DNA from 2 places in the Janthinobacterium lyxosi genome. Region 1 is predicted to be linked to the other one. Evidence: riboswitches for the same ligand, from Rfam matches in the RefSeq annotation. Region 1 holds a riboswitch; the other holds the start of a gene.
The links. Region 1 has a riboswitch for thiamine pyrophosphate ahead of ACQ4WP_RS04830 (TonB-dependent siderophore receptor). Riboswitches for the same ligand answer to the same signal wherever they lie in the genome.
Positions count from the first base shown of each region.

Region 2: it holds a riboswitch for thiamine pyrophosphate, as region 1 does, so the genes downstream of both, thiC (phosphomethylpyrimidine synthase ThiC) here and ACQ4WP_RS04830 (TonB-dependent siderophore receptor) in region 1, are expected to answer to the same signal.

Region 1 is NZ_JBNYXM010000004.1:24,670-28,875, reverse strand. It holds gene ACQ4WP_RS04830 (TonB-dependent siderophore receptor) at 1-1,591, opposite strand, end outside; TPP riboswitch at 1,679-1,776, opposite strand; gene ACQ4WP_RS04825 (iron-containing alcohol dehydrogenase) at 1,842-2,999, opposite strand; gene ACQ4WP_RS04820 (ferritin family protein) at 3,142-3,447, shown strand; gene ACQ4WP_RS04815 (Imm26 family immunity protein) at 3,541-4,020, shown strand; gene ACQ4WP_RS04810 (sensor histidine kinase family protein) at 4,059-4,206, opposite strand, start outside.
Region 2 is NZ_JBNYXM010000007.1:161,135-165,340, forward strand. It holds gene thiS (sulfur carrier protein ThiS) at 1-157, opposite strand, end outside; gene thiC (phosphomethylpyrimidine synthase ThiC) at 178-2,091, opposite strand; TPP riboswitch at 2,171-2,286, opposite strand; gene ACQ4WP_RS09405 (hypothetical protein) at 2,395-2,649, opposite strand; gene ACQ4WP_RS09410 (response regulator) at 2,689-3,495, opposite strand; gene ACQ4WP_RS09415 (PAS domain S-box protein) at 3,524-4,206, opposite strand, start outside.

The sequences.
Region 1 (4,206 bases):
CCTTCACGCCCACTTCGATCTGCTTCGAGCGGCTCGGCGTCAGTTCCACATTGGCGTTTTCCGCGTAGCGGTCGGCCGTGCCGCCGTGTTCCATGCCCTGCGAGTACGACGCGTACACGGCGATATTGTCTTGCGGGTTGTACACCAGCGCCACGTTCGGCAGCAGGAAGTCGTGCTTGGCGCGGATTTCCTTGTCTGCCTTCAGTACATACTGGTAGCCATCCACATCGATATGGCGCACGCCGCCATGCAGCTTCCAGCTTGGCGCCAGGCTGACGATGTCCTGCACGAAGACGGATTTTTCCTTGTCGTTGCGCACCAGGCGCACGGGACCCGTGACACCGTCGGATGGGGCGACGATGACGGGACGGTAGATATTGCTGATGCCCACTTCGTCGTAGACGTACTTGCCGGCCCGGTCCTTGCGGTTGAAGTAGGAGACGCCGGCCGTGAATTCATGGCGCAGGCTACCCGTGGCGAATTTGCCCTGGATCATGGCTTGCGCGCTCAGCGGCTTTTTCGTCTCGCCCAGGCTGCGGAAGTCCCACACGGAAAAATCGCCATTGCTGCAGAACACAGGAGTCCAGCCTTCCGGGCTGCAACCATACGGGTAGGCCGTATAGTCGTCCCGCTTGAACGAGTGCTGGTTGGCCGACAAGGTGGCGTGCCAGTCGTCATTGAAAGCGTACTGGAAACGCAGGCCGATATTGCTGGTGACGGTTTCCACGGGATGTGTCCACGGTTGCTTGTTGAGCATGGCGTCGGCGCTGACGTTGGCGGGCAGGCTGCCATTGCTCAGCAACTGGAAACCGGGCGCCGTCACTTGCGCCTTGTCCTGGTAGTCGGCGTCCAGTTGCAGCAGGGCCTGCGGCGAAATCTGCCAGTCGAAGGCGCCGGAAATGAACTTGCGGTTGCCGTCCGCGCCCTTGATGTAGGAGCGCAGGCGCTCGGCCGCTACGTTGACCCTGTAGCCGAAGCGCTTGTCTTCCAGGCGTCCGCCCAGGTCGACGGCGCCGTACAGGGTGCCCCGTTCGCGCGCTTCCACGGTGACGGTGCGCAATGGCGCGTTGGTCGGGCGCTTGACGATGAAGTCGATCACTCCGCCCGGCGCGGCCACGCCTGCCTGCAAGCCGGCCAGGCCTTTCAGTACTTCGATGCGTTCCTTGTTTTCCAGCGGAATTTGCGTATCGCCGGGAATGGCCACGCCATCCTTGCGGTAGCTGGAGTTCGTATCGAGCTTGAAGCCTCGGATGGTGAACTGCTCCGCATAGCCGACGGCGTTGTACGACTCGTTGATACTGGCGTCGAGCTTGACGGCGTCGCTGAGGTTGCGGATTTGCAGGTCCTGTATTTCCTTTTGCCCGATGACGGTAACGGCGGCCGGCGTTTGCAGCAGTGGCGCGTCGAAAAAGCCGCCCACGGAGGCGCGCTTGGCGGCCGGCGCCTTGCTGGCCGTGACGACCACTTCAGCCATGCTTTGGGCTTGCGGGTCGGCGGATTCGGAGGTGTCATTCGCGGCCAGGGCGGGCGCGGCAAACGCGTGCAGGATGGCCAGGGTCAAAACAGAAATAGATAAATTCGGTGTGGACATAGATTGCTCGTGGTTCAAGCCGTCTCTTGGGAAAGAGCACGGCAGGCTGCTTGTTCGGCTGGCGCCAACGCAGGAGCTATCAAAGGAGGGAGGTACTTTGCGCTTTCCTTCGCTGGCATTATCCAGATCAGGTACGAAGGGTATCTCTCACCCGGATGACTGCTCCAGGACCCCTAGCGGTTGACAGCTTAGCATGAAGCACGGCCAGCTGTCCCCTTGGCTGACCGTTTTACAACAGTGCAGACCGAATCTACAGACTCAGTTCCAGCACCTTGCGGCTGACGGCGGGTGTTACTTCGCGCTGTTCGCCCAGCGCCGTCATGCCGTGCGCTTCCAGGGCGGCCACGACGGCATCCACGCTGGCATGGTTCAGGCCGTAGTCGGCCAGGCGCGTCTTGACGCCCATGTGGCGGAAGAAGAATTCCGTGCGGGCAATGGCCGCTTCGATGCGGCCATCCTCGTCGCCGCCATCGAGTCCCCACACGCGGGCCGCGTACTGCAGCAGCTTGGCGCGTTTGGCCTGCTTGCGCACGCGCAGCATGCTGGGCAGGATGATGGCCAGGGTTTGCGCGTGATCGAGCTCGTACAGGGCCGTCAATTCGTGGCCGATGGCGTGCGTGGACCAGTCCTGCGGCACGCCCACGCCGATCAGGCCGTTCAAGGCCAGGGTGGCGCTCCACATCACGTTGGCGCGCACATCGTAGTCATCCGGGTGCGACAGGGCTTTCGGGCCTTCTTCGATCAAGGTCAACAGAATGCCTTCGGCGAAGCGGTCTTGCACCGACGCATTCACGGGGTAGGTCAAATACTGTTCCATGACATGTGCAAACGCATCGACGACGCCATTGCCCACCTGGCGCAGCGGCAAGGTAAATGTTTTCGACGGGTCCAGCACGGAAAATTTCGGATACACCTTGCGGCTCATGAACGAGCGCTTTTCCTGCGTGGCCTTGCGCGTGATCACGGCCGAGCCATTCATTTCGGAACCCGTGGCCGGCAAAGTGAGCACTGTGCCGAAGGGCAGGGCGGCCTCGACGATCTTGCCGCCTTTCGCCAGGATGTCCCAGGCCTCGCCCTCATGCAGGGCGGCGGCGGCGATGAACTTCGTGCCGTCGACCACGGAGCCGCCGCCGACGGCCAGCAGGAAGTCGATGCGCTCGCTTTTCACCATGGCCACGGCCTGCATCAGGGTTTCATAGCTGGGATTGGGTTCGATGCCGGCAAATTCCAGCACCGTGTGGCCGGCCAGCGCCGCCCTGACTTCATCGTAGACGCCGTTCTGCTTGATGCTGCCGCCGCCGTAGGTCATCAGGACCCGCGCCTGCGGCGGAATCAGGCTGGCGATGGCGGCGATCTGGCCTTGGCCGAAGAGGATTTGCGTCGGATTGTAAAAGTCGAAATTGAACATGGGGCTCCTGCCGCTGAGGTTTAGGCTGTTGCTGAGCCATGATTATGGCCGAATGGGTGGAAACGTGTCGTGGACGCTTGAGCTTTTCGCCCGCGCGGTGGAGAATGCAGCCGATGTCACCACCACGCGAAAAGGAATGCGCATGACCACCGTCCCACTGGAAGAAGCGGGTTTGCCGGCCACGGCACTCGACATGCACCGCGCCATCGGCGCCACCATCGCCGCACTGCAGGCGCTGGACTTGAACAGCCAGCGCTTCGAGGCGTGCACGGACCCGGAACTGCGCCGCGTGCTGGCGCATGCGGGCGACACCAGCCGCAAGGAAGCGGCCATGCTGCTCGAATGGATGCGCCGCCGCGACGCGCGCCTGGACGCGGCCATGAAGGAAGCGCTGTTCAAGGCGGGGCCGATTGTTGCCCAGTATCACTATGATGAGAAAATAGTGTAACTATTGGTTTGTTGCTGTGGCGTACCATGCGCCACTTTCGCCTTGCTTCGCGTAGACTGTGCCCCGAACACGATTTTGGGAGAGTTTGCAACGATGAGATCATTACCATACCGAGAAGGCAGCTGGTTTGCCGTGCCCTTGCCGGGCGGCGGCTATGCCGTCGGCGTGGTGGCGCGCCGGGCGCCTGCCGGGCGCATCATGCTGGCGTATATGTTCGGGCCGAAGCGCGACAGCTTGCCTGCGCTGGAAGAACTGGAAGGCTTGCGGCCGGAACAGGCCCTGCGCCGCCTGCGCACGGGCGACATGGCCCTGCTCAACGAACGCTGGCCCCTGCTGGGCGACAGCGGCCACTGGGAGCGCGATGCCTGGCCCATGCCGGCCTTTATCCGCCGCAATGAATCCCTGCAGCGCGCCTGGCGCGCCAGCTATGCGGACGCCGACCCTGCCAAGCTGAACCGTGAGGAATCGATTCCCTTCGATACGCCGGGCATGGAAAGCGATTCGCTGTACGGTTACGGGGCGACGGAATTGTTGATGAATAAATTGCTGGGGCCGGAACGGGCGTCCGCCTGAAAGGCAGGGAGCGGCTCAGCCGTGCCGTTCCCCTTCGTTTATACCGCTGGCAAGCTGATCTGAAACGCCAGGCCGCCGCCTTCGCGGTTGCGCACTTGTAAGTCAGCGCCATGGCGCAGCAGCACGCGGTCGACGATGGCCAGGCCCAGGCCGGCGCCATTTGCCTGCCCGCGCGCCGTGTCGAGG
Region 2 (4,206 bases), on a different contig from region 1:
GCAAGGTCTTGCCCGGCCACGCCTTGCGCGGCACGACGTTGCGGTTGACGGCCAGCGCCAGCGCCTGGTTTTCCAGCGACAGCGTAGCGATCAATTGATCCAGGGTTTGCCCGGGCGGCACCTGGTGCGGCGCGCCGTTGAGCGTGATGGATATCAATGCAGTCATCACGCTCTCCTTCAGACCTTGCGGTACAGCTCGGCACCGTTCTTGATGAATTCGATGGCCTTGATTTCCATGCCCTGCTTGAGCGCCTTGTCTTCCGCGATGCCCATGCCGGCCGCGTATTCGCGCACTTCCTGCGTGATCTTCATCGAGCAGAAATGCGGGCCGCACATGGAGCAGAAATGCGCCACCTTGGCCGAATCCTTGGGCAGGGTTTCATCGTGGAATTCGCGCGCCTTGTCCGGGTCCAGGCCGATGTTGAACTGGTCGTCCCAGCGGAATTCGAAGCGCGCTTTCGACAGGGCGTTGTCGCGGATTTGCGCGCCCGGATGGCCTTTCGCCAGGTCGGCCGCGTGCGCCGCGATCTTGTAGGTGATGATGCCGTCCTTCACATCGGCCTTGTTCGGCAGACCCAGGTGTTCCTTCGGCGTCACGTAACACAGCATGGCCGTGCCATACCAGCCGATCATGGCCGCGCCGATGCCTGAGGTGATGTGGTCGTAGCCGGGCGCGATGTCGGTGGTCAGCGGTCCCAAGGTGTAGAACGGCGCTTCGCCGCACTGCTCCAGCTGCAAGTCCATGTTTTCCTTGATCAGTTGCATGGGCACGTGGCCCGGGCCTTCGATCATCACTTGCACGTCATGCTTCCAGGCAACTTGCGTCAGCTCGCCCAGGGTTTTCAGTTCGCCCAGCTGCGCTTCGTCGTTGGCGTCATAGATGGAGCCGGGGCGCAAGCCGTCGCCCAGCGAGAACGAGACGTCATACGCCTTCATGATTTCGCAGATATCTTCGAAATGCGTGTACAGGAACGATTCCTGGTGGTGCGCCAGACACCACTTGGCCATGATGGAGCCGCCGCGCGAGACGATGCCCGTCAAACGCTTGGCCGTCATCGGCACGTAGCGCAGCAGCACGCCCGCGTGGATGGTGAAATAGTCGACGCCCTGTTCTGCCTGCTCGATCAGGGTATCGCGGAAAATTTCCCAGGTCAGATCTTCGGCCTTGCCATTGACCTTTTCCAGCGCCTGATAGATGGGCACCGTACCGATAGGCACGGGGCTGTTGCGCACGATCCATTCGCGCGTTTCGTGGATATGCTTGCCGGTGGACAAGTCCATCACGTTATCGCCGCCCCAGCGGATGGCCCAGGTCATCTTTTCCACTTCCTCGCCTATCGACGAGGTGACGGCCGAATTGCCGATGTTCGCGTTGATTTTTACCAGGAAGTTGCGCCCGATAATCATCGGTTCCACTTCCGGGTGGTTGATGTTGGCGGGGATGATGGCGCGGCCGCGGGCGATTTCCTCGCGCACGAATTCCGGCGTAATCTCGGCCGGGATGCTGGCGCCGAACGACTGGCCCGGGTGCTGGCGGCCCATCAGGTCGGCCAGGCGCTCGCCCATGGGGCCGGAGGCTTTCAACTCTTTCAAGTACTCTGCGCGCCGCATGTTTTCGCGGATGGCGACGAATTCCATTTCCGGCGTGATGATGCCGCGCCGCGCGTAATGCATTTGCGTCACGTTCTTGCCGGCCATGGCGCGGCGCGGCTTGCGGTGCAAATTAAAACGCAGCTCGGCCAGTTTCGGGTCTGCCAGGCGGGCGATGCCGTAATCGGAGGTGGGGCCGGGCAGCTCTTCCGTGTCGGCCCGCTCCATGATCCACGGCAGGCGTGGCGTGTCGAGGCCCGAACGGATGTCGATCTGCACGTCCGGGTCCGTGTACGGGCCGGAGGTGTCATACACGTAGATCGGTGGATTCTTTTCTCCGCCAAACGACGCTTCCGTGTCGGATTGGCTGATCTGGCGCATGGGCACGCGGATGTCGGGGCGGCTACCTTGCACGTAAATCTTGCGCGAATTGGGCAGCGGCGCGATGGCGGCTTCGTCGACCGTGGCGGTGGCGGAGAGGAATTTCGGGTTGGCGTTCATTTTGGCTCCTTGGCTAGACTATTTTTAAGCCTGGAGCCAGCTAAGGAGGTTCGGCTGCGCGCACGCGGAAAAGCGGGGTGCGTTCATCCTAAAGCTTCCCTTCGCTGGCATTATCCAGATCAGGTTCGGAGGGTATTTCTCACCCGCGCTTGCACTGTGTTTCCACAGCGAAAGGCAGGACCCCTAGCGTTTGCCGCCTTGCGGCAGCGAGCCAATTATACGCGGTTCGCGCCGCATGGCCAGATGATTTCTTGCAGCTGTCGTCTTTGCGCATCTGCTGCAATGCAGCAGATGCCAGCACGCTTATTTCTTCTTGCCCCAGCGCCAGCGGGTCGGTTCGCCCTTCAGCTGGCAGATGAAAATGAGCAGGGCAACGACGGCCACTTCATACACGATGTAGCCCACCAGCATGGTTTGCGGGGGAAACAGGAAGGCACCGCAGGCGAACAGCGCCAGCGCGGCCAGGAACACCAGCCAGCCCTGCCAGGTGATGGGCAAGCCCCAGCCCCAGCCATAGGTCTTGGCTGGAAACCAGTAGGAGGGAGATTTGTCAGTCATGATGCTTTCCTTGTGGATATGGATAGCAGCAAGTATAAATCAGGCACTCCGATGGCGCTCCGTGACATCGAGGCCGATGCCGCGGTAGCCGATGAAGCGGCTGCCATTATCGAACATCGGTTCGCCGCTGACCTGCAGATACTGCGTGCTGCCATCGAGGTTGGCGCGGCTGTAGATGAAGTCGAGGAAGGGTTCGCGCGCGGCAATCTTGGCGTCGAGCGAGGCGCGCTCGGCGGCGTTCCAGCGCTGCGGCTCTTCTTCGCTGCCGATGCCCAGCATTTCGGCCACGGGGCCGGAAAAGCGCGTCAGATTGCCCTGCGCATCCTGTTCCCAGTACCAGTCGGACGACAGCTCCGTGAAGCGCTGGAAGCGCGCTTCGCTTTCGCGCAACTCCGCCGTGCGCTCTTCCACCATCTGTTCCAGCGACTTGTTGTATTCGGCCAGCTTCTGGTACAGCAAGCGCACTTCCAGCATGTTGTGGATGCGCGTCTTCACTTCCACCAGGTCAAAGGGCTTGCTGACGAAGTCCTTGGCGCCCGCCTGCAGCGCGCGCAGCTTGTGGCCGGGCTGGGCCGTGATCACCAGCACGGGAAGATAGCTGCCCGCCTCGATGTCGCGCAAGCCTTCCATGACTTCGAAGCCATCCATTTCCGGCATCTGCAAGTCGAGCAGGATCAGGTCGTAGCGGTGCTGCTGGTGCAGCGCGTGCACGGCTTGCGGGTCCATGGTGGACGTGATGCGCGTGTAGCCGGCATTGCGCAGCACCTGTTCCAGCAGCATGACGTTGGCTTCCTGGTCATCGACGATGAGGATGCTGGCGTTCAGGATCTCGGTGGCTTGAAGCATGGCGGTATTCCTAAAATGAAGTGCTGAATTAGCGTACTGCGTGAGTGTCGTCGGCCAGGCCGTGCGCAGCCGCATGGTGCAGGGCCACGTCGAGCGCATCCATGAATTCGACGACCTTGATCGGCTTGGTCAGGTAGCGGAAGAAGCCCGCTTCCAGGCCTTTCTCGATGTCGCGCGGCACGGCGTTGGCCGACAGCGCCATCACGGGAATGTGGCTGGTGAGGGGGTCGTCGTGCAGGATGTGCAGCGCGCCATAGCCGCTGATGCCGGGCAGGTTGATATCCATCAAGATCACGTCCGGCTGATACGTGCGCGCCAGGTCAATGCCCAGGTGCGCATCGATGGCGGTGAGCAGTTTCAAATCGCTGCGGCGGGCGATCAATTGCTCCACCAGCGCCAGGTTGGCCGGATTGTCTTCCACGTACAGCAAGGTGCGCTGGGTTTCCTGGTCTTCCTGTGCCACAAGCAAGACCTCGCCCGGTTCCAGGTGCAGTTCGGGCGCGCGCGAAGCCTTGAATTCCACCCAGAAAGTGGTGCCCAGGCCCACCGTGCTATCGACGCCAATCTCGCCGCCCATCAGTTCGACCAACTGCTTGGTGACGACCAGGCCGATGCCCGTGCCCTCTTCCGTGCTGCTTTCCTGGCCCAGGCGGTTGAAAGGCTGGAACAGCTGACTCATTTGTTCGGCGTCCAAGCCGGCGCCGCTGTCGG